2 regions of the Litoribacillus peritrichatus genome follow, and region 2 is predicted to be linked to the other one. Evidence: predicted binding sites of a transcription regulator. Region 2 holds the regulator's gene; the other holds the start of a gene.
The links. The regulator sigma-54, encoded in region 2, starts transcription at its own class of promoters, with help from an activator protein. The targets are predictions, from matches to a motif close to TGGCACNNNNNTTGCTNT.

Region 1 (15,364 bases), on a different contig from region 2:
CAGAGAAGAGTGCTAACTCAGAACAGAAGTCCGAACAAGAATCAGAACCTTAAACAGCCCGTAAGTCGAGAATTTATTTCGATATTAAAAACGATCAGACATAAAAAAAGCGCTTATCAAAAGCGCTTTTTTTATGCTTACCGGCAGGAAAAACCGTAAAGACTTTTTAATTACTCAGCAGAAAGCTTTTCAATTGAAGCTAACACTTTCGCAGCACGCTGCTCAAGATCTTCTACTACTTCCTTATGAACGTGAGTTGACATCGCAGCAACACGATTCTTACCCATACGAAACAAACCAAACTTAATCGCTTCCGCGTTCTCTTTCAGTTCAGCCAACAATTTTGCGTCCATTGACGATAACCCCTACACAGTGTGTTGAAATTCGATGCGCCATTGTACCCAAAACTATAAGCGCCTGACCAGTTCAAATGTAACTTTATAGATCAAGCTCAATAAATTAGACCGGGATGAGTCCCTTGCAACCACTCAAACCTCTAACATGAATGTTACCGGTCCATCGTTTAACAACTCAACCTTCATGTCCGCACCGAATCGACCGGTAGCAACGACTGAGTTTAGCGCTTTTGCTTTCATCACAAAGTGGTTATACACAGCTTCGCCTTGTTCTGGCGTAGCCCCTTTACTGAAACCTGGCCGGGTGCCTTTTTTGGTATCAGCCACCAGGGTGAACTGAGACACCACCAACAAACCACCACCCACTTGCTGAAGGTTCAGGTTCATTTTGCCTTCATCATCTGGAAAAATCCGGTAGGAAAGAATACGCTTCAACAACTTTTCTGCTGAGGCTTCATCATCCACCTTTTCCACACCAAGCAATAACAAAATCCCATGATCAATCGCACCAACGGCCTCACCATCCACTTTCACGCTGGCCTTACTGACTCTTTGAATCAAACCCTTCATATTTGTTACTTACACCTTATCTGATTTGACCGAATTGTGACGAATAGTCATCATTTTTACACATTTACACGAATAAGTTCTTTTATAATTAAGGTAAGTGACACAAAATCATCATTGCACTCACCAGGTAACTTATTGTGTTAATTCATTTTTTTAAGATCATCGGTCTATTTCTCCTCTCCACCACACTCATCAGCTGCGGTGGTGGTGGCGGAGGAAGCGGCGGCGGGAGCGATGAAAATAGCAATAACAATAACAACAATAACCCACCCACTGCGTCATTTACCGTATCATCCACTACCGGAGAGATACCTTTCACCGTAAACGTAGACGGTAGCGCTTCCACGAATGCAAGCGCTTATAGCTGGAACTTCGGCAACGGCTCAATCTCAACCGGGGTAACGAGCAGCCACACATACACAAGCATTGGCGACTACACCATTACATTAACCGTTACAGGATCAGATGGGAGCACACACAACTTAAGCCGAGACGTTAGCGCTTTAGGCCATACCATCAGTGGCACCATCACCGCGCCAGACACCTCGGTAGCAGATTCAGACACAGCAGACATTAACGTCAGTGTCCCCAACGGAACGTTTGACCAGGCTCAACTGCTCCCCAACCCGGCAACGGTTGGAGGCTACGCAAACAGCTCAAACGACACCAGCGACATGTATCGCGCTCAGCTGTTAAATAACCAAACCATCAGCCTGACCATTGCCAACTATCAAAATGCAAACCCAACGCCCAACCTGGACTTATACCTCTACGATGAAAACCAAAATCCGGTCGACAGTGCCGTCAACGCCACAGCTACTGATACCCTGACCATAAATCAGGACGGCGTTTATTTCATTGAAGTACGTGCTGAGGCTAATGCCGCCATTTATTCTTTAAACATTGGTAATGCTGGCGCCAACGCATCCTCATCCAATGCCAGCGTAAGTTCCGATTTCGTCATCGGTGAGGCTATTTTTGTACCTAAAGCAGCTGTTTCTGTCAACAGTGCCAGCCAGTCGCCGAACATTGGTAAACTGACCATGCCTGCCAGCCTAAACACCGCAAGCGTAAAGGCCAATACCAACACCAAGCCCACCCTAGATGCCGGAAAGTGGGCCGAAGCCGAACAGCAGAAATTGGACACATTGAAATGGATTGCCGAGTTAAATACTTCCGGTGAGTATCAACTGGTCGAACCGAACTACATTCGTACCAAACTCTTCACCCCAAACGACCAACACTTTAGCCTGCAATGGCATTATCAATCCATTCAGCTAGAAGAAGCATTGGACATCGAAACGGGTGACAGCAATGTGATCGTAGCGGTGGTGGACACCGGCGTGTTATTGAATCACCCCGACTTACAAAACCAAGTCATCAGCGGTTACGACTTCATTAGCGACGCCGATGCAGCCTTAGACGGCGACGGCATCGACAATAACCCTGACGACCCTGGTGATAAGTCCAACAACGACGGCTCAAGCAGCTTCCACGGATCACATGTCGCAGGTACGGTTGCAGCAACCACCAATAACTCCATTGGTGGCGCAGGCGTGGCTGGCGGGGTACGGTTAATGCCGATGCGGGTTCTTGGTGAAAACGGCCTCGGCACCAACTACGACATCATGCAAAGTCTTCGATATGCAGCAGGTTTAAGCAACGATTCAGGCACTACGCCAGCTCAAAGGGCAGACATTATCAACTTAAGTCTGGGCTCCCCCTCTTCCTCTCAGGCCGAACAAGACCTTTTTAACCAATTAGAAGCGTTGGGCATCATTGTCATTGCGGCTGCCGGCAACAGTAATACACCCTCTCCGGAGTATCCGGCCAGTTATGACAACGTCATCTCTGTCAGCGCGACCAACATCAGCAACCAGAGAGCCAGCTATTCCAACTTTGGCAACACCCTGGACGTTGCAGCACCTGGCGGCGCTATCAGTACAGACACCAACAATGATGGTTTCCCGGACGGTGTTCTCAGTACCGCCGGTGACGACAGCAGCGGCAACATTGAATTTAATTACAGCTTTTTTGAAGGCACCTCCATGGCTGCACCTCATGTGGCAGGCGTAGCGGCGTTAATGAAATCAGCCAACGCAAATATTGATGCAGACCAATTCGTGGCACTGCTCCAGGCCGGAGACTTAACCGACGACATAGGCACACCCGGTTTTGATAACCAGTTTGGTTACGGCCTGATTAACGCCCGCAAAGCAGTCATTGCCGCAGGTGGTGCCAACAACGCACCGGCCTCTGTAGTTTTATCTTCCAATACCATTAACTTTGGCAGCTTCAACACCTCCAGCGCGATTACCGTAAGTGACAGCAGCGAACAAACCTTAACCATCAACAGCATTACCAGTACTGAATCCTGGGCCTCCGCCACCGCCAACAACGTCGATGGCAATAACTTTGGCAGCTACACCATCAATATCGACAGAACCGGGTTGAGCGACGGGAACTATTCGGCAGACATCACCTTTGATGCGGGAACCACTTCAAGCATACTGAATATCCAAATGCAGGTAGCAACCAACCCAATCACAGCAGACGCCGGTTATATTTATATTCTGGTGATCGATCCGGCCGATCCTGACAACAAGGTCACGGTAGCCTTTACCGGAGCGGCCAGCTCTAACGGACAATACACTTACGAAATTCAAGGGATACCTTCTGGCGATTATCAAATCGTTGCAGGCACAGACATGAATAACGATAACCTCATATGCGACTCAGGTGAAAGCTGCGGGGCGTATCCGACACTGAGTCAAACCAGCATCATTTCGGTCAACGAAAGCCATTCCGGCATCGACTTCACCGTAAGCTTTGACAGCCAACTCACAGCAAACAACAATTCAACAACCGACCCAGAGTTTGAAGGTTTTCAAAAAACGCCGAACCAAAAAAGCTCTACAGTTCAGGCAATCAGCCCCCAACTCAGTCAATAACAGCAACAGCACATACCAAAAGGGCCATCATTAAGATGGCCCTTTTGGTATTTTAATCAGTAAACCGGTTCGCTTTAAGCATCCAGCTCATCATCTTCACCCGTTAGCCGACGACACATTTCATCCGTCGCCCTCACCAGTGCATCCGTCAGCGGTGCATCTTTCGCGGAATGTCCCGCCTCTCTGACCACCTGCAAGGTCGATTCCGGCAAAGCATCATGCAGCGCCTGAGCATTATCCATACAACAAACAATGTCGTACCGGCCATGAATGATTACCGTTGGTATATGCGCCACCTTATGGCAATTCTGAATCAATTGATCCTGCTCTAAAAAACCCCGATTAACGAAATAATGAACACACATGGTCGCCATCGACAACGCAAAGTGCGGATCGATAAAGTGATCCACCAACGCAGGGTTTGGTTTTAACGTGGAGCAACTGCCTTCCCATTTGCACCAGGCTTTCGCAGCCGCCATCCTGGCTAATTCATTACCGCCTGTGATTAAGTCATGGTACGCCGTAAGTAAATCGTCGTGCTTATTTTTAGGAATCGCATCCAGAAACCCTTTCCAGTGATCAGGGAAAATACGGCTTGCACCATTTTGGTACAACCACTCAATATCCTGATCCCGACACAGAAAAATACCACGCAAGATCATGGCCTGAACACGATCCGGATGCGCTTGAGCATAAGCCAAACTCAATGTTGAACCCCATGAGCCACCAAAAAGCACCCACTGATCCACACCCAAGGTTTCTCTTATATGCTCAATGTCCTGAATCAACATGGCTAAGTTATTATCTTTCAACTCAGCATGAGGCGTTGATTTTCCTGAACCTCGCTGATCAAACAGTACAATCCGATATTTCTCAGGATCAAAAAAACGTCGCTGAAAAGCATCACACCCTGCTCCCGGCCCACCATGAACCACCAATACAGGGATACCATCTTCACTGCCACACTCTTCCACATGCAACGTATGTAACTCGGAAACAGGTAGAAAGTGCTCTGCATATGGTTTAATTTCTGGGTATAGAGTATGCATGTCATCAATCCTAAAGCTGGCTAATTTTCAATTTATTATCGCTTTGAGCTACTAAGTCTAGAGTAAATATAGCGTTTTGTTTAGGCAATAAAAAAGCCGTGTGGTTTTCACCACACGGCTTTGATAACACATTAATGTGTCTTATTTCTTACTACGGCTTTCGCGCTTACGCTCATGCTCTTTCAAGAACTTCTTACGAATACGAATATGATTCGGCGTTACTTCAACCAATTCATCGTCTTCAATAAATTCAAGCGCTTGCTCAAGGGTCATACGAACAGGCGGGGTCAACTGAATATTTTCGTCTGTACCCGATGCACGAACGTTGGTTAACTGCTTACCTTTAATCGGGTTAACCACCAAGTCGTTATCACGGCTGTGAAGACCAATCACCATGCCTTCGTATACTTCAACGTTCGGGTCAATGAACAAGCGACCACGTTCCTGAAGCATCCAAAGTGAATAACCCAGTGCTTTACCCTGAACCATGGAAACCAATACACCGTTATTACGTGGAGCAACTTCACCGGCCTTAACAGGACCGTAATGGTCGAATACCGATGTTAAAATACCGCTACCGGAAGTCAACGTCATGAACTGGTTACGGAAACCAATCAAGCCACGCGCAGGCATAATGAACTCCATGCGCACACGGCCTTTACCGTCTGGTACCATGTTGGTCATTTCTGCACGACGATTGCCGAACTCTTCCATGATCGGGCCTTGATGCTGATCTTCAACATCAACCACCACGCTTTCATAAGGCTCTTCAATAACGCCATTCACTTCACGCTGAACCACTTCTGGACGAGAAATACCCATCTCGAAGCCTTCACGACGCATCGTTTCAATCAATACAGACAGGTGAAGCTCACCACGACCGGATACTTTAAATTTCTCAGCAGAGTCGCCCTGCTCAACGCGCAGCGCAACGTTGTGGATCAATTCTTTATCCAAACGCTCAGAGATATTTCGGCTGGTCAGCATTTTACCGTCTTGACCGGCAAACGGAGAGTTGTTCACCTGGAAAGTCATGCTTACCGTTGGCTCATCCACAGACAATGCTGGCAATGCCTCAGGAGTAGCAGGATCACACACAGTATCTGAAATACCTAAACCGTCGATACCCGTAATACAAACGATATCACCAGCGGTGGCCTGTTCAACTTCAACACGCTCAAGCCCCATGTAACCCATAAGCTTAAGAATCTTACCGTTTCTGACTTTACCATCACGATCGACTACCGAAACCTGACTGCTTGGCTTCATCGTACCACGCGTAATACGGCCAACACCGATAACGCCCAGATAGTTTGAGTAATCCAATGCAGACACCTGCATCTGAAGTGGACCATCCACATCAACGTCTGGTGCCGGTACTTTATCAACGATCATTTCAAACAACGGCGTCATGTCATCCGCCAACTCGTCAGGCTCAGTACCCGCCAAGCCGTTCAATGCTGAAGCATAGATAACCGGGAAGTCCAACTGCTCGTCAGTCGCACCTAAGCTGTCAAACAAATCAAAGACCTGATCCATAACCCAGTCTGGACGAGAACCCGGACGGTCGATCTTGTTGATAACAACAATTGGCTTCAAACCTTGTTCAAATGCTTTCTGTGTCACGAAACGCGTCTGTGGCATTGGGCCATCAACAGCATCAACCAACAAACAAACACAGTCCACCATAGAAAGAACACGTTCAACTTCACCACCGAAATCGGCGTGTCCCGGTGTGTCTACGATATTAATATGGTAATCGTTCCATTCGATCGCAGTATTCTTGGCCAGAATCGTGATGCCACGCTCTTTTTCCTGATCGTTTGAGTCCATGATGCGTTCTGCACCCTGATCTTTACGATCCAATGTGCCGGACTGTTGCAACAATTTATCAACAAGAGTGGTCTTGCCGTGGTCAACGTGTGCAATAATCGCAACGTTTCTTAATCTGTGTATCAAAGGATTCTCCAAGGGGTACGTACGACCCTATACTTAACAAATGTGTTATTTAAAACACCTTTATCAACGAGCTCTTCAGACCTACAAATCTGAAGGGTTAAAATTTGAGCGCATTCTACATCTTTTTATTGGTAATTTATATAGAAGTAATAAGTCACTGATCGCGACTTATTCTGACTTCTTATATACCTTCACATTGGTATAGCCATCCGCCTGTAATTGCTGAGCATGAAGCTGGCTCATTACACCACGGTCGCAATACAACAAATATTCAGTTTCAAGGCTCTTTTCTTTAAACGCTGAATGCAGCGCATAAAAAGGAATTTTTTCGATTGCAACGCCATCAATAGCCAAAGGCGCCTGCTCTTCTTCATCCGGATGACGAATATCCACGATCACAGACGACGTAGTTTCTGGCTCAGAGACTTCTTCGACCTGAACGTCCTGCTTGAAGTCGTCCACCACATTCTGAATTTTTTGAATCATCATGTCTTCGAGCGCTTGCTCCAAAACACCAAAATCAAATCCCTCTTCCGCCTTATGAACCCGCTCCATGGAAGCACGAGTGGTCGGCTTATCAGAAATCACACCACAGTATTCCGGCATATGAGCCGCAAACTCATAGGTACCAATTTGAGAAGCGATGTCGACGATTTCTTGTTTATGAGTGGTCACCAACGGGCGCAGCACCAAGGTATCCGTCACTTGATCAATAGCAGACAGATTTTTAAGCGTTTGACTGGACACCTGAGCAATACTTTCGCCCGTCACCAAAGTATCGAGCTTCATTTTTTCAGCAACTTTACTCGCCGCTCTAAGCATCATCCGCTTTAAAATAACGCCCATGTAAGAGCGCTCCACATTCTGCAGAATCTCAGCCACCACACCCTCAAATGGCACACTGACAAACTTAACGCCATGAGAACTGCCAAACTTCTCCCAAATATAGTGAGAAACTTCTTTTACGCCCAACTCATGAGCACGACCGCCGAGATTAAAGAAGCAGAAATGGGTCTGAATACCACGACGCATCATTAAATAGCTGGCAACCGTCGAATCGAAGCCACCGGACATTAAGGACAAGACTGAATCCTGACTGCCGATCGGATAACCACCCAGCCCTTCATAACGCTCATGAACGAGATAAAGATCCTGATCCCGGATCTCAAGATTAATCTGAATTTCAGGGTTTTTAAGATCAATGCCTTTGGCTTCGCACTGCTGACGCAAACAACCACCAATATAGCGTTCTGCATCGACCGATTTAAAATCATGGTTGCCGGCACGTTTAATACGGACACACAACGTCTTGCCTTTGATCTTATCCGCAAATAACGCTTTGGCTTTCTCTAGCGTGTCGTCGAAATCGACATAAGGGTACTTTTGAACACTCATAAAATATGCAATGCCCGGCGTAGAAGCCAACGCCGCCGTTACCTGCTGAACAACCGCACTGTCTTCTGAAGCGGTTTCTACCTGAACGTTATCCCACTGACCCGAGACTTTTAATTCGGGATCAATTCTTTTCAAGACCGTTCTTAAATTCGCTTTCAGCTGTTTGATCAACTGCTTTCGAACCGGACGGCTTTTAATGGTAATTTCAGGGAATAACTTAACGACGTATTTCATGGCAGAACACACCAATACAGAGGCTGAAGTTTATGTCAAAACCTCAACAGACCAAAGAATCGGCGGATTATACCTGAGCACAACAGGCGATACAAAAATACTGACACCACCCCCACTACAATCCCAACATAAACCCAAAAGTGCAATTTTCCTCTTCACCACAGCTTAAATCGGTGATCATTATAATCGCACTATCAACGCACCAAATTAGCCCTCAAGCACCAAATAAGTGCAAAATAAAAAACGCTTGCACTAATAAAATGCATAGTTATAGTTAGCTCTGCGGTATACCCCTGAAATCTTGCGGCTTTCCATCGTTTTAGCACTTGGCACACTGTTTGCTTTAACTGGCACAAGATTCGGAATACCCGAAATCAAAAGGATTAATGCTGACCTTATACCTTTTGGTCAGATTTAATTGATGTGTAGCGGAGAGACTAATGTCTAACAATACAATTGCACTTATTAAAGAACATAATGCGAAGTGGGTTGACCTTCGCTTCACTGATACGCGCGGTAAAGAACAGCACGTAACTATCCCTTCATTTGAAGTTGACGAAGAATTCTTCGAAAACGGTCAGATGTTCGATGGATCTTCAATCTCTGGCTGGAAAGGCATCAACGAATCAGACATGATTCTTATGCCGGACGACGAAACTTGTGTTCTAGACCCATTCACAGAAGAAGTAACTGTTAACTTGCGTTGCGACATCATCGAGCCAGCAACAATGCAAGGCTACGAGCGTGACCCACGTTCTGTTGCTAAGCGCGCTGAAGCATACCTAGCTTCAACTGGCCTGGGCGATACTGCATTCTTCGGTCCTGAACCAGAATTCTTTATCTTCGACAGCGTACAGTGGAAAGCAGACATCTCTGGTGCAAGCTATCAGATTCACGCTGAAGAAGCAGACTGGTCTACTGACAAAACATTCGAAGGCGGCAACACGGGTCACCGTCCTCGCGTTAAAGGCGGTTACTTCCCAGTACCACCAATCGATTCTTGCCACGAAATCCGTACAGCAATGTGTGGTGCTCTAGAAGCAATGGGTCAGACTATTGAAGTACATCACCACGAAGTTGCGACTGCTGGTCAAAACGAAATCGGTGTTAAGTTCAACACGCTAGTTAAGAAAGCGGACGAAGTTCAAGAGCTTAAGTACTGTGTACATAACGTTGCACACATGTACGGCAAGACTGCTACTTTCATGCCTAAGCCTCTTGTTGGTGACAACGGTTCTGGTATGCACGTTCACCAGTCTTTCTGGAAAGACGGCGAGAACATGTTTGCTGGTGACGGCTACGCTGGTCTAAGCGAAACTGCTCTATACTACATCGGTGGTATCATCAAGCACGCTCGCGCGATCAACGCTTTTGCAAACGCTTCTACTAACTCATACAAGCGTCTTGTTCCAGGTTTCGAAGCACCAGTTATGCTAGCTTACTCAGCTCGTAACCGTTCTGCTTCTATCCGTATTCCTTACGTTGCGTCTCCAAAAGGCAAGCGTATCGAAGCACGTTTCCCTGATCCAACCGCTAACCCATACTTGGCATTCTCTGCAATGCTTATGGCTGGTATCGACGGTGTTAAGAACAAGATCCACCCTGGCGATCCTGCTGATAAAGATTTGTATGATCTACCAGCTGAAGAAGCACTAGCAATCCCAACAGTTGCTGAATCTTTCGACCAAGCGCTTAAAGCTCTTGACGAAGACCGTGCATTCTTGACTGAAGGCGGCGTATTTACAGACGACATGATCGATGCATACATCGAGCTTAAGACTGAAGAAGTTGAGCGTCTGAACATGACAACTCACCCAGTTGAGTTTGACATGTACTACAGTGTTTAATCTCTCATTTTGATTGATTAGAACACAAAAAAGCCTCCCACACGGGAGGCTTTTTTATTACTATACTGGAAACTATCCAGTGCCTGAAAGTTCCTCATTTGGTCTGCCAAATGCCATCTACCCGACTTCTTGCACTTTATCTCTGCTTAACTAAAGCAATGAACTATAAACTTGAGTCGGCCAATTCTATGCCTAAACAACTTTCAATCTTTCTGCTTACTGCCCTCATTGCAAGCGCACCTCATGCACAGGCAAAAGTTTATAAGTGGGTAACACCAGACGGAACCGTTGTTTATTCAGACCAACCTCACCCGAACGCAGAAGTACTCAACATTGAGCCTCTCCACCCATACAAAGCACCCGCATACCAAGCGCCAGAAGCTGAAGAAAGCGCCCCGCAAACCTCCGTCGAAACAACGGCCAAATACAGCAGCGTCACAATAGACTCACCAGAACACGACACCAACATCCACGGCACCGGAGGCAGTTTTTCTGTTAACGTCAGCTCCAACCCTCCCTTAAAATCCGGAGATAAATACCAGCTCCTAATTGACGGGTCAGCCACCGGCGCGCCAACCAGTCACAGCCAGTTCAATGTTCAAAATGTAAACCGGGGCACACACAGCCTTTCAGTGCAGATCCTCAATAAACAAGGTAAAAGCATCCTTCAAAGCCCGGCGATTACAATCCATGTGCACCGCGCCCAGGTTAAACGCAAACAACCCAGATAAACCCCATATTCAGAAAGCACCGTTTTAGTGCATTAAAATTCTAACTGCCCTAAAATATACTTAGGTTTTATCACTAGGTAGGGGATTCAACGCCCTAAATCGCACCACATCAACGCCAGAAGCGCCTAAGCAATCCATTTTCAAGCTGGCTTGGTTCTTGCTTTATCTTGATAATCACTTATAGCGTGCACCATTATGGATTATAAAATTTCACACAAGCGAATTATTGATAACCTCAGTACTTCCGTCATTGAGCTTTCGCCTCAACTGACCATCAATTATATGAATCCAGCAGCGGAAATGCTGTTCAAAGCAAGCGCACGCAGAGTACTTAGCATGCACATCAGCGCCTTATTTTCTGATGATGAGGACAACACAGAATTGCTTGAGGCTGCCGTAAAGCGAGGACACCCATTCAGCAAACGCGAAGCAACGCTGTTTATACCGGGCAACGATCCAATCATGATCGACTACGTCGTGACCCCGATCACCGAGCCCAATGGCAATATTCACTTGTTGATGGAACTGCAGTCCCGGGATCGCCTGATTCGAATTTCACGTGAAGAAGACATGAAAGCGAAGCAGGCCACCACCCAAGAATTAATCCGGGGTTTAGCGCACGAAGTCAAAAATCCTTTGGGTGGCATTCGTGGTGCCGCACAACTGCTGGAACGAGAACTCGCAGACCCACAACTGGCCGAGTTTACCAATGTCATCATTGAAGAAACCGACCGCTTAAGAAGCCTGGTCGACCAAATGCTTGGCCCAAGAAAGCTGCCGGAACGAATTGAAACCAACATTCACGAAATACTGGAACGCGTTCATGCTCTGATTGAAGCAGAAACCAAAGGCTCAATCACCTTAGTCCGTGACTATGACCCAAGTATCCCCGAGTTTGATGCCGACCCATCCCAGCTGATTCAGGTTATTCTGAACATCAGCCGAAACGCCATGCAGGCGCTTCAGGAAAACAATATTTCAGACCCCCGAATTTGTTTCAAAACCAGAGCCTTACGCCAATTTACGATCGGCTCTGAACGACACAGACTGGTCTGCCAGCTCGATATCATTGATAACGGCCCTGGCATACCCAAAGAAATCCTGGAAAACATTTTCTATCCAATGATCAGCGGACGTGCCGAGGGCACTGGCTTAGGCCTTTCCATCGCACAATCCATAGTCACTCAACATGAAGGATTAATTGAGTGCGCGAGTGAACCTGGCAACACCGCTTTCACCATCTATCTACCTTTGGAGCTAACGTCATGAACAAAACGAATAATGTATGGATCGTGGATGATGACCGTTCAATTCGTTGGGTACTCGAAAAAGCCCTTTCACAAGCCAACTTACCCACCAGTAGCTTTGAATCCGGTGATGAGATTCTGAAAAAACTCCAGCACAGTCAGCCCGATGTCATCATCAGTGATATCCGTATGCCTGGCGTAGATGGTTTGGATATGCTCGATCAAATCCAAACAGAGCACCCTGAAATTCCGGTCATCATCATGACGGCACACTCAGACCTCGACAGCGCAGTAAAATCCTATCAGCGCGGAGCCTTCGAATACCTGCCAAAACCGTTTGATATTGACGATGCGGTTACTCTGGTGAAGCGCGCCTTAACGCACGCTCAAGAGCAAAAAGAAGAAACCTTCAATGCCATCAATGAGCCGGGCACAGAAATCATTGGTGAAGCACCGGCGATGCAGGAAGTGTTTCGAGCCATTGGCCGACTGTCCCAATCCAACATCACCGTACTGATTAACGGTGAATCCGGTACAGGTAAAGAACTGGTCGCCCACGCCTTGCATAAACACAGCCCACGCCGAACCAAAGAGTTCATCCCGTTGAACATGGCTGCAATTCCAAAAGACTTGATTGAATCCGAACTGTTCGGTCACGAAAAAGGCGCTTTTACCGGTGCCGCCGGGCAACGTCGGGGCCGTTTCGAACAAGCCGATGGCGGCACCCTGTTTCTTGATGAAATCGGAGACATGCCAGCAGAAACGCAAACCCGTCTGTTACGCGTTTTGGCCGATGGCGAATTCTATCGCGTAGGCGGCCACACCCCGGTCAAAGTAGACGTCCGAATCATCGCAGCAACGCACCAAGACCTTGAAAAGCTGGTTGAAGCCGGAATGTTCCGTGAGGATTTATTCCACCGCTTAAATGTGATTCGTATTCATATTCCAAAGCTTTCTGATCGCCGTGAAGACATTCCGAAACTGGCGGAATTTTTCCTGGCCAAAGCGGCCCGCGAATTAAATGTCGAGGCCAAAGTTTTAACGGAAGAAGCCTATGAGTACATGTCCAGTATGCCTTGGCAGGGCAACGTGCGACAGCTTGAAAACACCTGCCGCTGGCTGACCGTGATGGCCTCGGGTCGCGAAGTACACATCTCAGACCTACCTCCTGAATTGCTGGACGAACAAAACGTTCACACCTCCTCCAGCAACTGGGAAGCTGCGCTCAGTAACTGGGCAGATCAAGAATTATCCAAAGGCAAACAGGGCGTTTTGGATGATGCCGTACCGGCATTTGAACGCATCATGATAGAAGCAGCGTTAAAGCACACGGCTGGCCGCAAACGCGATGCATCCATCCTACTGGGTTGGGGCCGAAATACGCTGACACGTAAGATCAAAGAGCTTGGTCTGGAAACCAAAGACCACCCGGATGAAGATGGCGATCATTGATCGCTCAGCAACTTAACCAACTTCATCCAATACCCGGCGCTTAAATTGAGCGCCGGCGTTTTCTACAATGCGACGACACGCCTCGATATCCACTCCTTCTAGCCCATCAATTGCAGAAACTTCCACTTTCTCAATATAAAGCGGTGCCGCCCTGATGAATTCAAGAAGCGCCTGATACGCGCCTTTTTTGGAGGGTAAACAATGGCGATTGTACACCGTTTCATTTTGAGCATTGAGGGAGATAGACAGGGCGTCCACGACCTTCGCCATTTCAGGCAACACATTTCTGCCATGCACCAAATTCGCTAACCCGTCGGTATTTACCCGAACCGGTATGCCCTGCCATTTCACGTAAGCCGCAATTTCAATGAGAGGCCCCAGCCTGAGGGTTGACTCACCATAACCACAAAATACGACCTCTGAAATATCGGTTAAATCCCCCAACGCATCAATAACTTCACTGGCTTTAGGCTGTTTCTTCATATCCAGCTGAAAATCATGCACCTGCATCGAGCCTTGGTTTTTTGGGCAAAAACTGCACTTCAAGGTACAGGCATTGGTCAGATTGATGTAACGCCTGTCACCAATATCATACACCAACGTCGTATTCTGAATGGCGTCTGTCATGCGAGCCTCCCGATCAGTAAAAGCCAATTTAGGCGAATTATTAACCAAAAGGGTCGCTGTCAGCACTGATGCACATCAGCGCTCATTCAACTAATGGATAATTAGTTTTGATAGCTTTCCCGCAAATAGAATATGGGTTTCCGACCAGGGAATATGCCAAAGGTACCTGTGCCGGTTGGATTTTCATTACCTCGACCATAGAAATCGTATTTTAACCAGTCTTCAACATCCAAAGTGACATTCACACTGCCGTCATTCCCTGCTCCAGGTGGAGATAAAATAATCACACCTTCACCATCGTTAAAAGAACCTAAACTTACAGTTGTTTCCCCTGGCGCAGGTAATTCACTCAAATCACCCTGATAATTAGATAAAGTCACATCACCAGCAACCCAAGTACCGGAACAATTATCTTCATCATTCACCTGAAACGAGTACTGCCCACTTGAAGCGGCTGTTTCCATCCACTCTTCAATCTGTACAGGCAACTCAAGATTCAACAATTCCGAACCATTGTTATTGCTAACCGTGGCCCGGCCATAGCGAATTTGAGTGCCTGTGATATTAGCAATGGTGTAATCCAGGCAAGTCGCGGGATCTAGCTGTGTGCTCAAACACGCACCATCAGAGTCTGTCAGTTCGCCCTTATCCAAAATCCAATCTAAGTCTGCATTGAAAGGGATATCCCCTGCACCACTCGCCTTATTAGCCCCCCTTAAATAAGAAAACAAAAATCCACTGAACGTTATGACCGCATCTCCATCATAATCACCCGCTTCCGTAATTACGGCAGTAGATACACTTTGATCAAAAGCCAGTGTAGGGTTCACTCCCGTCACATTATCAGACACACTTAAATTATTGACGTCCTGAGGATCGAGCCCTGTCAGTTTAAAATAATCTTCACCTGTACCTTCGCCACCGTAGTTTTGAACAACATCCCCCC
Region 2 (15,364 bases):
GTTTCAACCAGGCTACGCTGAAAAGCATCGGAGAATTTTTTACGATCCGCCTTGGATGACTTTTTGTAATAAGACCCCATTACCATAGCAGCAATGCGTCTGAATCCCACTACAGGCTCAAGCGCTTCAGCAACCCGCTCATAAAACTTGGTCGGTGTATTTAGATAACTTTCACGCTCTTCTTCAATAATCTTCAGAAGTATTCGCGTGGTTTCCCAAACCGACTTTTCTGGTCCGGTGTACTCGTTCACTTCGATCACACCATTCAGATCATCATTATTGGCGGTATTTGCGCTCAACGTCTGGGCTGTAAAAACAGACCAAAACATAGCTATACAAACCGCACTCAATCGAGCCACTTTATTCACCAAAATCTCCTTGATACAAAATCCCAGACTTCCCTTACCCCATAACCGCGACATTGTAACATTCTTCATCGGCTGTACTCTAGTCCAGCAAACAAAACCAACCAACTCAACATTCGTGCTTTTCTGCGTTAGCCAATTAACAATGAAAACTATACAATCAGCGCCTGAATTTATTGGCCTGTTCGCCAATTAAAGACCACGCGTTATGAACGATAAAGAGAAATCCCTCTTTGACCGTGGTTTAAAAATAGTTTTCTGAACCACCGTCATTCATCGGAACTAATTAAAATGCTGATATACAACATCATAGCTATTGTCCTTGGACTCATTATCCTAGTCTGGAGTTCAGATCAATTTGTAAATTCTGCGGCTTCCACCGCAAAAATGCTTGGCATGTCAACATTGATGATCGGCCTGACCGTCGTCAGCTTTGGTACATCAGCCCCTGAAATCATGGTTGCCATCAATTCGGCACTGAACGATGCACCCGGCCTTGCCGTCGGCAACGCAGTAGGATCAAACATCGCCAACATCGGGCTGGTTCTGGGAATTACCGCGCTGGTATGCGCCCTGCCTATTCGCTCAGGATTAATCAAACGCGAACTGCCTTTATTATTGGTTGTTACTGGCGTCACAGGCGTATTAATGTATGACCTGAAACTGGACATGATCGACGGCATCATCTTACTGGCCATGATGCCTGTCACCCTGTTTATTTTTCACAAGTTTTCACACCAGGCCGGCAACGAACACGATGCCGCTGAAAATGAGTTTGAAGAAGAAATTGCCGACCTGCCAGAAATGAGCCTGACCAAAGCCTGGGGCATGTTATTTATCAGCCTGGTCATGCTCATCGCCAGCGCCCACGGTTTGGTTTGGGGTGCTTCCGGCATCGCTCGCGAGTTCGGCATCAGTGAACTGGTGATCGGTTTGACCATTGTCGCGATTGGCACCAGTCTGCCAGAATTGGCAGCTTCCGTCGCCAGTGCCCTTAAAGGCCATCATGACCTGGCCATAGGCAACATCATTGGCTCCAACTTGTTCAACCTGATGACCGTTTTATCAGTTCCTGGCTTGATCACCCTAACCCCTATTGAACCGGTTGGATTTTCAAGAGATTACTTTGTGATGTTGGCTCTGACGTTAGCACTGGCATTATTCATCTTTATTCAGGGCAGAACCAAACAAACCTCAACCGGTGTCGCGCAGACCGGACAACTGACACGGGTACACGGTTTGATTTTTTTGATTGGCTACACTGCATATATGGTTCAGCTTTATTTAAGCAGCGTCGGTGCAAATTAGTGAATTCTAATTTGTGAATAGCACCGTTAACGGCTTAGCGAATAACACCCAATACCAATATGGGATACGTTTTTACTCTTTGTATTTGACTCAAGGTACAACATGACAGATTTTGATTTCATTGCATCCGCAAGACGCACACTGTCCATTGAAGCGGAAGCCGTCAACCAATTAAACGAACGATTGGGCGAAGATTTTACAACGGCTTGTGATTTACTCATTAAATGCACAGGTCGAGTGGTAGTGACAGGAATGGGGAAATCCGGCCACATTGGAAAAAAAATGGCCGCGACCCTGGCCAGTACCGGAACACCTTCATTCTTTGTTCACCCGGGCGAAGCAAGCCACGGCGACTTAGGGATGATCACGCCGAACGACGTCGTCATTGCCATTTCAAATTCGGGGAATACCAGTGAAGTCGTCACTATTCTGCCACTGATTAAACGTATGAAAGCGCCGATGATCAGCATCACGGGTAATCCTAGCTCTACTATGGCCAAGGCCGCTGTAGTGAACCTTGATATTTCTGTAAAAGAAGAAGCCTGTCCTTTAGGGTTAGCGCCTACCGCAAGTACGACCGCAACATTGGCGATGGGGGATGCCCTAGCCGTAGCACTGCTTGAAGCGAAAGGCTTCACCGCAGAAGACTTTGCCTTTTCTCATCCCGGCGGAGCACTGGGTCGACGCCTGCTACTCAAAGTCGAAGACCTGATGCACAAAGGCAATGACATCCCTAAAGTTTCCCCTGATACGCTCATTCGAGACGCGCTTCTGGAAGTCACCCGCAAGAAGCTGGGCATGACAGCCATTGTCGAAGAAGACAAGCTTGTCGGTGTGTTCACAGACGGTGATTTACGCCGAATTCTGGATAATGAAACCGATCTGCATGTTTCCAAAATTAAAGATGTAATGACCACCACCGGAGTTACCTGTGGGCCAAAAATTCTGGCCGCTGAAGCGCTCAACATCATGGAAACCAAGTCCATCAACGGACTTTTCGTAACCGATGAAAATAAACGTGTGGTTGGCGCCCTGAATATGCATGACCTGCTTAAAGCAGGCATTATGTAATTCAATGCACTTTGTAATGCAATAGTTTGTAATGCAATAGATAGCCAAATGAACGTAACGAACCTGAAACTGGATGCCTGGACGTAAATCATGAGCAATTTGTTTGAACGCGCTGAAAAAATTAAACTGCTGTCTTGCGATGTGGATGGCGTTATGACGGACGGCACCTTACTTTTTACCTCCGAAGGTCAGGAAATCAAGCCATTCAACATTCTTGATGGTCAAGGCATTAAAATGCTTCAGAACAGCGGCGTTAAGATTGCCATCATTACCGGCCGGAAATCCCCCATGGTCGAGCAACGGGCCAAAAACTTAGGCATTGATATCCTCTATCAGGGACGGGAAGATAAAATCAACGCCATCAAAGACATAGCAAAAGATTTAAACCTTGAGCTTGATCAAATTGCTCACATCGGTGATGATCTGCCTGACCTTCCGGTCATCAGAAATGTAGGTTTGGGTGTAACAGTGCCTAACGGTGCCGATATCATTAAAGAACACGCCCATCACTGCACCACAAAAGCCGGAGGCAAAGGCGCAGTCAGAGAGTTATGCGAGCTGATTATGAAAGCTCAAGGAACACTTGCTGCTGCACATGCAGAGTACCTCAAGTAGCAAACGTCAGATTCGGCCAGCCCATCATGAAACGTTCAGATAAGATCATTCGAGCCATTAAGACACTACCGGTGATCGTCGCCACCGTGCTTATTGTTGTCTGGCTAAGCTGGTCCGAAGAAGGCAACAAAATTGTTACTGCATCGTATCAGCCGCAATCCACACCGGATCTGACGCTGATAAACTCAGCGTCGGATCATTACAACGAAACCGGCGACCTTCAATACCATCTGGTGGCCAACCAGATTGACCACTATAAAAAAGACGACTTGGCTTACCTCATTAAGCCAGACCTGACCAATCAACAGCCTGGTCTTAATTGGCACGCTTCCTCCCTAACCGGAGAGGCCAACCTGAAGACAGATAAGATCACCCTGAACGATCAGGTTGAAATCGTTCGAACTACGGCCGACAACCAAAAGCTGACATTACGTGCTTCCACGCTGACAATTTACCCAAATAAGAATTACGCAGAAAACGACGTCTTAACCATTATTCATTCGGCAAACAGCTATATCGAAACGAAAGGTTTCCGTACTGACTTTGAATCCGGTGATACTTTATTGAAATCCAATGTTCGAGGAACGCATGAAGTTCAACAATAAACGTCTGACAGCCCTTCTGATTGCTTTAAGCTTCTCAGCTTCTCTTTGGGCATTGCCTGAAGATAAAACCCAACCGATCAAACTGGAAGCCGATCAGGCAAAAATGAACAACAAGACCGGCGTATCTGAATACACAGGAAACGTCATCATCATTCAGGGCACCGCAGAATTACGGGCAGACAAAGTCTTTCTGTATTCAGAAAACAACGAAGTGACCCGCATGGAAGCCTTTGGTAGCCCAGCCAAATACCAGCAAATTCTGAATCCCGGTGAAGAACCAACCCACATCGAAGGCAACAAGCTTGACCTCAAAGTCAAAGAGAACAACGCCATCGTAACAGGCAACGGTAAAGTCTTTCGCGGCGAAGACGTTTTAGAAAGTAATAAAATCACCTACTCCCTGGATACAGGAGAACTGAAGGCCAGTGCAAGCGACCCGAAAACCAACCCTGGCGATTCTCGAGTTAAATTTATAATCAACCCCCAGATCAAAGACAAATCGTCTGACTCTGAACCCCAGAAATAAAGGCCCTTCATCGTATGAGTATTTTGGAAGCCAAACATCTGGCCAAGAGTTATAAATCAAGAAAGATCATTCAGGACGTTTCACTCTCCGTATCCAGCGGCGAAGTGGTTGGCCTGCTCGGCCCAAACGGCGCAGGTAAAACCACCTGCTTTTACATGATTGTAGGTTTGGTTAAGCCCGATAATGGCACTGTCAGCATTGATGGCAAAGACATCACCCACTACCCCATGCACGGACGAGCTGAAGCAGGGTTAGGCTACCTGCCCCAAGAAGCTTCCATTTTCAGAAAACTGACGGTATCACAGAACATTTACGGCATTTTAGAGCTGAGAACCGAATTATCCAAAGCACAAAAGCAAGAAAAGCTCGAATACCTGCTTCAGGAATTTCACATTACCCACATTAGGGATTCATTGGGTATGAGTTTGTCAGGCGGTGAACGACGTCGCGTTGAGATTGCCAGAGCGTTAGCCACCGACCCACAGTTTATTCTTTTGGATGAGCCTTTTGCAGGTGTCGACCCTATTTCAGTCAATGACATTCAAGGCATTATTAATCACTTAAAAGGGTTGGGGATTGGTGTTCTGATTACCGACCATAATGTCCGAGAAACGCTCGGCATCTGTGATCAGGCCTACATTGTTGGCGAAGGACACATCATTGCCCAGGGCCAAAGTGAAGATGTACTCAACAATCAAAAAGTAAAAGATATTTACCTGGGAGAAAACTTCAATCTCTGAGGTTTTGAGACAAACAAGACACACAAATCAACACTGTCGCTTTTTTTTTGGTTTATACTTGGTTGCCAATGGCAAATAAATTGCTTGTATGGATTTTATTTTAGATACTTTTAGGTACACCATACATGCTGAGTGAAAGCATAAGGATACGTTGTAATTTATGAAAACATCGCTTCAGCTCAAGATGGGTCAATCCCTGACGATGACCCCTCAGTTGCAACAAGCAATTCGCTTACTGCAATTATCGACCCTCGACCTTCAGCAAGAAATTCAACAAGCATTAGAAAACAACCCGATGCTTGAAGTGGAAGAAGATTTCGAACAAGGCCCGCAACAGTCCATTGAAGACAAAATGGCTGAAAAACCTCTGGATCAACAACCAAGCGCCGAACAAGAAGAAATCAACAACACCAATACTGACGAAGTTTCAGCCGAAGGGGAATGGAACAACGACATCCCGGAAGACCTTGGTATTGATACCGGCTGGGACGACATTTATCAACACACCCCGACTTCCGCCGTCGCACCCTCTGACGACGACGGTTTCGATTTCGAATCCAGAAATTCCGTCACCGAAACCTTACAAGATCACTTGAGCTGGCAGCTGAACCTGACGCCAATGACGGACACAGACAAAGTCATTGCCGAAAACATCATTGATGGTATCGATACCGACGGATACCTTCAGACGTCTGTTGAAGACATCTGCATCAGCGTTAATCAGGAACTCAACCTGCCTGACGAAGAACAAGTTGAAACGGACGAAGTGGAAGCGGTTCTGACTTTGATCCAACGCTTTGACCCGGTTGGTACCGGCGCCAGAAGCCTTCAGGAATGCCTTCAGGTTCAGCTCAATCAAATGCCTCCTGAAACACCGCATTTGCCTGAAGCCAAAATTGTGGTTTTACGCTACCTCGAATTGCTCGGCAACAAAGATTTTGCCGGCATCATGCGAAAAGCACGTCTCAAAGAAGATGTACTGAAGAAGATCATTGATTTAATTCAAACCCTTCACCCTCGTCCCGGTGAACAGATTGACCAACAAACCCCCGACTATGTTGTACCCGATGTGGTCGTTCAAAAAATACAGGGTCGCTGGCGGGTGGATCTCAACCCCGAAATCACCCCTAAGATTCGAATCAACCCAAGCTATGCGTCATTGATACGCAGAGCGGATAACAGCACCGATAATACGTTCCTGAAAGACAACATGCAGGAAGCCAAATGGTTCCTCAAAAGCCTTCAGAGCCGAAATGAGACATTGCTGAAAGTATCGACCAAAATCATGGAGCATCAACGTGGCTTTTTAGACTACGGTGATGAAGCAATGAAACCATTAGTTCTGCACGATATTGCTGAAGCTGTGGAAATGCACGAGTCCACCATTTCCCGGGTGACCACTCAAAAATACATCCATACGCCACGCGGTATTTTCGAACTAAAGTACTTCTTTTCAAGCCATGTGAGCACAACCTCCGGCGGGGAATGCTCCTCTACGGCGATCCGCGCCATCATTAAAAAACTGGTCGCAGCCGAGAACGCCAAAAAACCGCTGAGCGATAACAAAATCGCGACCTTGCTGGGAGACCAGGGCATTAAAGTTGCTCGTCGAACCATTGCAAAATACCGTGAAGCCATGAACATACCACCATCGAACGAGCGTAAACGTTTGGTTTAAACAACTTGATACATATCATTGTATTCGAAGAACGCAGGGGCTATATTAAAGGTGAAGGGGCGGCAGACCCCTCTGGTTTGCACATCGAAACTGGAAAATCACTGGACCACAATATACAAATTTAAGGAGTCCGTATATGCAAGTAAACATCAGTGGCCAACACCTCGAATTAACACCCAACATTCGCGAATATGTTACTTCCAAATTAGACCGACTTGAGCGACACTATGACCAGATAACCAACGTTCAAGTTACCTTAAGCGTAGAAAAACTAAGACAACAAGCAGAAGCCAAGTTACATGTAACCGGTGGAGAGGTGTTTGCTAACGCAGAGCATGACGATTTGTACGCAGCAATCGATGCTCTGGCTGATAAGCTGGATCGCCAACTGATTAAGCATAAAGAAAAAGCCAAGGCCCGTTAAACCACATGTAGCTGCGATGATAAAAGAACGTGATGAGCAGCATTGAATGGATTTAAAAACCATATTACTACCAGAGCGCACCTTAAGGTGCGCTTCCTGCCAAAGCAAAAAAAGAACCATAGAAGAACTTTCAAAAATATTTTCCGAGACACTGGCAGGTCCCTCTGAGCACGAAATTTTTGACGCATTTATTGAAAGAGAGCGTCTTGGCAGTACAGGCCTTGGCGACGGTATTGGGATACCCCACTGTCGGTTAGCCGCTTGCAAACAGCCAACCGGGGTGCTTCTATTACTGGAGACACCGATTGATTTTGACTCTCTGGATAAACAAAAAGTGGACTTGGTCTTTGCGCTGATTGTGCCGCAAGAAGCCAATGACGAACATTTGGACATACTTGCAACCATAGCAGGCAAGTTCAGCAGTCCTGAGTTTAGGGATAAATTAAGGTCGACCACAACCGATTCCGAACTCTTCAGAGCAATCACTGATTAATTTTGGATTTAACCTAGAGTAAGAGTTAGACCCTCGTTATGAAAATGATACTAATAAGCGGCCGCTCTGGCTCTGGTAAAAGTTCCGCCCTTCACGCTCTGGAAGATTGCGGTTTCTATTGCATTGATAATTTACCCAGACCTTTACTTACCGACCTGATAAAAAACATTGCTAACCATGTGGAGTATGAAAACACCGCCGTTAGTATTGATGTTCGCAACTTTTCAGGGGACTCAGACCAGCTGAATAACCTGCTGGCAGCCCTCACAGAATACAACATCGAACACCAGATCATCTTTTTAGACAGCTGCGAAGATATCTTAGTCAAACGTTACAACGCATCTCGCCGAAAGCATCCGCTTACTTCAGAACAACGCTCCCTGAGGGAAGCCATCCAAAAAGACAAAGAACTGTTAACGCCTCTGATGGACGCAGCGGATCTGGTTGTTGACACATCGAATATGTCCATCCATGACCTTAGAGACTTAATTCGAAATCGCATTACCGTCCATCAGTCCCATGAAGTTTCTTTGCTGATTCAATCATTTGGATTTAAGTACGGGGTCCCAACCGACAGCGACTTAATGTTCGATGTACGCTGCCTACCCAACCCCTACTGGGAACCGAGTCTTCGTAACTTTAATGGAAAAGACCCGGAAATTGCCGAATTTTTAAGTCACCATGACAGCTCAAAAAAAATGCTGGCCGACATACAAGGCTTCATTGAATACTGGGTGCCCATGTATAAGAAAAGCGGCAGAGCGTATATCACCATCTCCATTGGTTGTACCGGAGGCTGTCACCGTTCTGTTTATATTGCAGAACAATTGACTAAATACTTCAATACGCTATATTCTGAAGTTCATTTAAAGCACATACAGCTTTAAATAATATTTATAATATTATCAACAACTTCCAGTTTAGATGCTCGATCAGATTCACACTCGAAAGGAAAACATGTACATGCAGCAAATTGAAGTAACCTTAATCAATAAATTAGGACTTCATGCACGCGCTGCCGCCAAACTGGTCAATACGGCTTCCAGTTTTTCTTCTGACATTTCCATACAAAAAGGCGCTCAAACCGCCAACGGTAAAAGCATCATGGCGGTTATGATGCTGGCTGCATCCTGCGGTACCGACCTGGTGATTACCGCCAAAGGCGATGACCAGGGAAGCGCACTTGAGGCCTTGGAAAACCTGATCGCAGACCGATTTGATGAACCTGAGTAAATTTAACAAAATCAATACACTACATCTTCATTTTACTTTTATACTATTCATCATAAACAAACATCTCTGATAAACCTGAAAAAGACAAAAGAAACCGTCGTTCACAGCACAGAGATCAAACAAACAAAACGCCCAACGGCCTTCTGTTATAAAAATTTCGAACGAACACTTATCTTTTCGCAGGCGTGATATATGGCAGCAACACTGACCAATAAATCAAGCTCTTCTCGAATGAGGACGCTTAACAGAGCACTGGAATCCGGAGCGCTCAATCAGGTCAGTCGTATGCTTAACCATACACTTTCCAGAGCAGAACTCGGCCACCTGCTCGAATCATCGCCGCCGCGTACCCGTAAGATTTTATGGGAACTGCTCGATAAGAAGCGTCAAAGTAAAATTCTTCCCTTTCTCGGTGATGAGCTGATTGCAGACGTTCTGCGAGACATGAGTGCCGAAGAAGTGGCAGATGTGACCGTTGATGGTGACATCGACATTGACGATGCCGTAGACATACTTCAGGTACTTCCTGAAAAAGTTACCCAAGACGTTCTGAACGTCATGGACGATCAAAATCGTCAGCGAGTAGAGGCCATTCTGTCCTACCCGGAAGATACCGCTGGCGGCCTGATGAATACCGATACCGTCACCATTCGAGCGGACATTACCCTCGACGTGGTGTTAAGGTACCTTCGCAGGCACGAAAGCATACCAGCAACCACCGATAACCTGATCGTAGTGAACCGAAAAGACGAGCTTATCGGACTATTACCTATTTCTATCTTATTGGTTTCCGACCCGTCGATCACGGTACGTGAAATCATGGAAACTGATTTTCACCGAATCACAGCAGACACACCGGATGACCAGGTCGCACAATTGTTTGAACGGGAAGATTTGGTTACTGCCCCCGTCGTCGACGGAAACGGCAAACTGCTTGGCCGGATCACCATTGATGATGTAGTTGATGTTATCCGTGAGGATGCCGATCACTCCCTTATGAGCATGGCCGGCCTGGATGAAGAAGACGACATTTTTGCTCCGGTTTTCAAAACCAGTCGCAGACGCGCAGTCTGGTTGGGAATAAACTTACTCACAGCATTTTTAGCCTCGGCCGTTATCGGGATGTTCGAAGCAACACTGGAAAAAGTGGTGGCCCTCGCTATCTTAATGCCTATCGTCGCCAGCATGGGCGGAATCGCCGGCAGTCAAACACTGACCTTGGTCATTCGCGGCATTGCGACCGGGCACATCAGGAACAACAACTTAAGCTGGTTACTGAGCCGTGAGATTTTAGTAGGGCTGATAAACGGTTTGCTCTGGGGCAGCGCCGTTGCCATTACGGCCGCGCTGTGGTTTTCGGACATCACCATCGGCTTTATTATCGGCGGAGCCTTGCTTATCAATCTGGTTATCGCGGTATTTTCGGGCAGTATGCTTCCGTCTTTGTTAAAATCAATGAATATTGACCCGGCACTTGCCGGAAGTGTGTTACTCACGACCATTACGGACGTGGTTGGCTACCTGGTATTTTTAGGCATGGCTACCTTATTTTATAATTTAGCATAAGCACAGTAACCCGTTTCCGCCCCAAATAAATCAAGGCACTGAATTCCATGGCACGTAAAAAACGCGAAGTATTTGAAGACGACGAAATCGAAATCATCAGTAAATCTCAACTTAAACGAGAAGCGCTTGAACTACAGGAAATAGGCAAGCAACTGATCGAGCAAAAAAAGTCGGTATTGGATGCGTTGAATCTGACTGACGACTTGCATGAAGCCATTGTCGAACACAAGCGTCTCAAGCAAAACGAAGCCAAACGTCGCCATATGCAATACATCGGTAAGCTCATGCGTGAAGTGGATGCCGAAGCCATCTCCGCTGCACTGGAAAAGAACCGGGCAGGCAGTGACCAGCAAATCGGCCACTTGCATACGGTTGAGCGCTGGAGAGACAAACTGATCGAGAACGATCAAAATATTACCTTGTTTATGGACGAATACGAAAACGTAGACCGTCAACAACTCAGGCAATTAGTAAGAAATGCCAAAAAAGACGTGGAGCAAGATAAAAATCGCGGCAACACCAAAAAGCTGTTCCAATGGCTGAAGGCAACCATTCCTTTCTAAGATCAGATCAGAATTCGATCTGACCAATACCCAGTAAAACTAACCATTACTTCTGCTGGGTATTAACCTTGGACTGAGCCTCCAATATCGGCTCATCCCAAGTTCCAGACACCTGATAGTCCACCCCAACAAACTGATCTACCACACCACCCCAAACCTGCTGTCCAAGCAATAGCAACCCCCCGACAATCGGAGCGACTCCCGCTACTACCACAGCAATAGGCAGCGTGCCACTGACCGGTACGGTCAGACGCAGTTGATAGTCCAAAGTTTCTTTCGCCAGATTGGTGGTACCGGAAATCAACATTTGAGAGCTTGGCCCACGGATAGTCACAGGTGAATCCGTAACTAAGACCTCTTTATTCAAAGATAACTGACCGGAAACCTCATCAAAAGCCAGCCCGGTCGAATAAACATCGCTGAAATCCAGCTTAAGACGACGACTTAACGAGCTCAAGTTAAAGAGACCAAACAATTTCAGGGTGTTGGCCGATTCACTGACGTTTAAGAAGGCTCCGTCATTCATAGCCAGATCAACTAACCCCTGTGTTCGAAGCCGGTTAAACGAAGCCGGGCTCCCCTCCCAATAAAGAAAGGTATCCAATTGTGCGGATTTACTTCGAATGGTCGGGTCATAACCCAGTTTTTTAGATACCTCACTGACATCACCGGCCTTCAGGTTACCGTCCAGATAGGAGGTATGACGTCCATCAATGAAAGTCCACCACAACTGTCCATTAGCGGCAAACCCAAGCGTGTTGGAATCTTTAACCGTAAGCAAAGTGCCTTTCTTAATGGGCTGGAAATTTCCTCGCCAAACACCTAAATCCTGCCCTGCCACTCTCAACTGCCGAATAGAGATGTTCATTGCTGGTATCACCGACGGGTCCAGCCCGGCTAGCGGGTCATCATCAATGTTATATACCAGCCTAGATTGCAACTCATCCTTAGTTAATGGCTTCTTAGCTGCTTTTTTAAGCTTCTTCTCTCCGCCCAACCTCAGATAGTCCAGTTCGACCTGAATTGCTTCTGCATCTGACTTAGGGGCACGCACTATACCTGCAACCTGCCGGGAGCGAACCGCAACTCGGTGAGCAGAAGGAGAAGACGAAACACTCAAAGACAATTCATCCAACTGCTCACTGCCCAATTGGGCCTGTTCAATGGCTACGTCTGCATAAACAGAAAGACCGTCTGAGGGCCCTTTGTTATTTTCCACTTCAATGTCAGCAAACACTTCCAACCAAGATTTAATGTCCAACTTGGCCAGGCGCGCAAACAAGAAAGTTCCCTGATCAGGCACTCTTGAGTCCTTAGGTAATTGACCAAAAGAAATTGTCGTCCGGTCAATGCCGTCCTTGAGAGCGGTATTCAAATCTACATTTAACGCGCCTACATCAATCGCGTGTTCAGTCTCTGTCTCAGCCAACTTACCTTGATAAACAAAAATAACCGAACTTTCAGGGTCAGGTTTGGCCATCGGATGCGGCAAGAGAGAAACAACGCCTTGCAAATCCGACCGAACATCCACTGTCACTTCTCCGTGCTCAAAAACGGAGACATCAAAAAAATATTTGAGGTTGCCAGAGAGGTAGTTTTCTAAGTTCTTAGGCGCTTTCTGCCAGCTCAATAATTCTGGAACCCCTGCCGTGCCGCGCCCCTTAATGACATAACGATCCTGCTCAGTATTCAACTCCAATTCAACCGGGCCTTTTAACGCTTTCCCCTTCAGATCTTTCACCGAAAGTAACGACTGATCGTTATAGTAAATACTGCCTGTGACCTGGCTAACCTCGGGAAGATCCGGAAGTACCACCCGCGCCGCCAAAGGATTCACTTCAACATCAATGGCTGTAACTTCTTCACGATCAAGATCGAACGTTAACTTGGTGTGAAGTTTTGCGTCGCCTTCAACCTCCCACTCTCCCATAACAGCACCAAGGGTGTCATTCAGTGGCGAGTTTTCAATGAACCGGTAAAAGCGCTCCAACCGAGACTTTGACTCAACACCGATATCAAGCGAATAGGCATCTTCTTTCCAAATTTCAGGAAAATAAACGTTCAGGTTTTGAATAGGGTTCCCTAAGGCAACTGCATCGTGGACCTGAGCCGTCAGTTCTTGGTTGGTTAACGCGAAATGGCCTGAAAAGTTTTCCACTTCAGGCCAGGACGGGTCAAATTCGAGTGACTTACCAAACGCTTGGGCATCTATCAGCAACGTATCTTTCACAGGAACAATCGGGTCTATCGTCGTTGTGAACAGCAGCCGTCCATGCTTGACCGCCGTTTCCGGTAAAGAGGCTTGCAACCAGGTTAATAACGAAGGATCTAAATCAATAGGCAAGTATTCCAGAATTTGGCCTGCATCACCGCGCGTCACTTGAACATCCACCCCAAGTCGGGCTTCGTCGGCCGGCATCTCCAGTTCAAAGGCAAAACCCACGCTGGCATCAATCGATGGAGAGTCCAGCTTTAAACCATCACTGTAGGCACGCACCACATTTTCATCGTACCACCAATCCACACGACCAGAGACACGATCAAAATGCTGAGACCTTTGAAAAACTTCCGGGAACGACAAGGCCGTAGAGCCTGCTTCGATGTTAATAAAGCCACGGTCCTGCTCCAGGACTAACTTACCATGGATGTTGGTCGCACCCGGGGCACCTTCCCAGGGTTCAGCGCTCAAACCTTCAACCTGAGCTTCAAGTCGGAACTCGCCTTCGGAGTTCAGCCAGGCCACAGGGTGATTCAGTGTCCCTTTGGGCGACAGCACAGAAATGTCTTTTTTTAAGGTCTCCAGTTCCGATGGCAACCAACTGACTGCGTCCACCAGAGTCTCCAAATGTACCTCAGGCGTTGTCCACCACCAATTTCCTTGATAATCACAAATGACACGATGGGCATCGCTGGATTTAAGTACTCCGTTTAACTCAACCTGGGCCTGTGGAATATTGATCGAGCAATGATTGTCCGAAAAATTACCCGCTACCAGGACTTCTTTCGAAGACAACTTGAAATGTCGGCCATCTTCTTTATTTCGGACAGTAAAGTCACCCAACTCTGACTGACTGACAAAATCCACACCCCGATAAGACCAGTTAATCCAGGTTCTGACGGTCGTTGCCAAACGGTCGATCTGATAGGTTTCAGACAGCGTAATTCGATCGGTCCAGTCCAGCGAATCCAGGTCTTCCACTTCAATAAACAGATCGAAATTGAAATCCGGGTCGCCAGGCAACTCAATGGCTTCGCCACGAAACGTCATATCAATGGGGTTACGACTGCCTTGCACTTCACCTTCAATTCTGGAGTAGTCCCCTTGTTTGGATAACACCAAATCGAGCTCCATGGCTCGATCAAACGGCTCATCCGCATGATAGAGGTGCAGTAAAGCCCCTCTTATATCAATATTACCCTGATAAAAAAGCAAATCGATCCAACGGTTTATTTCCAGGCTTGCATCGTTTGACACAGGCGAATCGGACACCACCAAACCATCCAGCGACCAGGACAAGTCGCCCTGTTGCCGTATCGTCATTTCCAGTCCATCGACCACAACTTCATTCAGCACAGGTCGAAAATACCAAATCGATTTCAAGGTATTCAGCTCGATGATTATATTCTTAGCATGAGCGAGCGGCTTGCCACTTTCTTGATGAACCACTTTCAGATCTTTAAACGCTAACAGAGGATTTACGCCCGACATCTGATTGTAAGTCTGAGCAAACGACAGATCATAGCCAGACTCTGTTTCAATCCAAAGCTCAATGTCTTTACTGTAGCGGTTGTATCCCCATAACATCACCTGCGCTAATGACCAGGACACCATAAAAACAATGGTGCACAGAAAGAACACCAGCCACAGCCAGCGCTCTATTTTTCGGGTCATTGAGGTAATCGGTAGAGACATATTTTTAACGAAGCACTACATCAAACTGCTCTTGGGAGTAATCCAAATCAACCTGAAACTGAATGGGTGCCCCAATAAATTGTTCTAAATCCGCAACACTGGCGGATTCTTCATCCAACAACATATCCACCACCGCTTGTGAAGCCATCACCATATAACTGGTGCTGCCATACGCTCTGGACTCTCGGATGATATCGCGGAAAATCTCATAGCAGACAGTTTCCGCAGTTTTCAGGGTGCCCCGACCTTCACAGGATGAACAAG

Region 1: glnL (nitrogen regulation protein NR(II)) is a predicted target of sigma-54. The motif match lies at 11,239-11,256, and genes of this name have one in related genera.

The regions. Positions count from the first base shown of each region.
Region 1 is NZ_BAABBN010000007.1:934,340-949,703, reverse strand. Features, by position in the region: gene tatC (twin-arginine translocase subunit TatC) at 1-53, shown strand, start outside; gene ABD744_RS13975 (hypothetical protein) at 171-353, opposite strand; gene dtd (D-aminoacyl-tRNA deacylase) at 489-926, opposite strand; gene ABD744_RS13965 (S8 family serine peptidase) at 1,064-3,877, shown strand; gene pip (prolyl aminopeptidase) at 3,952-4,926, opposite strand; gene typA (translational GTPase TypA) at 5,068-6,885, opposite strand; gene thiI (tRNA uracil 4-sulfurtransferase ThiI) at 7,054-8,514, opposite strand; gene glnA (glutamate--ammonia ligase) at 8,955-10,361, shown strand; gene ABD744_RS13940 (DUF4124 domain-containing protein) at 10,550-11,092, shown strand; gene glnL (nitrogen regulation protein NR(II)) at 11,288-12,361, shown strand; gene glnG (nitrogen regulation protein NR(I)) at 12,358-13,791, shown strand; gene ABD744_RS13925 (TatD family nuclease-associated radical SAM protein) at 13,804-14,418, opposite strand; gene ABD744_RS13920 (DUF6701 domain-containing protein) at 14,520-15,364, opposite strand, start outside.
Region 2 is NZ_BAABBN010000015.1:81,319-96,682, reverse strand. Features, by position in the region: gene ABD744_RS19805 (MlaC/ttg2D family ABC transporter substrate-binding protein) at 1-437, opposite strand, end outside; gene ABD744_RS19800 (calcium/sodium antiporter) at 657-1,673, shown strand; gene ABD744_RS19795 (KpsF/GutQ family sugar-phosphate isomerase) at 1,776-2,744, shown strand; gene ABD744_RS19790 (KdsC family phosphatase) at 2,835-3,359, shown strand; gene lptC (LPS export ABC transporter periplasmic protein LptC) at 3,386-3,964, shown strand; gene lptA (lipopolysaccharide transport periplasmic protein LptA) at 3,948-4,490, shown strand; gene lptB (LPS export ABC transporter ATP-binding protein) at 4,505-5,230, shown strand; gene ABD744_RS19770 (RNA polymerase factor sigma-54) at 5,391-6,908, shown strand; gene hpf (ribosome hibernation-promoting factor, HPF/YfiA family) at 7,045-7,332, shown strand; gene ptsN (PTS IIA-like nitrogen regulatory protein PtsN) at 7,379-7,825, shown strand; gene rapZ (RNase adapter RapZ) at 7,864-8,712, shown strand; gene ABD744_RS19750 (HPr family phosphocarrier protein) at 8,789-9,058, shown strand; gene mgtE (magnesium transporter) at 9,251-10,624, shown strand; gene yjgA (ribosome biogenesis factor YjgA) at 10,672-11,187, shown strand; gene ABD744_RS19735 (YhdP family protein) at 11,234-15,079, opposite strand; gene rng (ribonuclease G) at 15,105-15,364, opposite strand, start outside.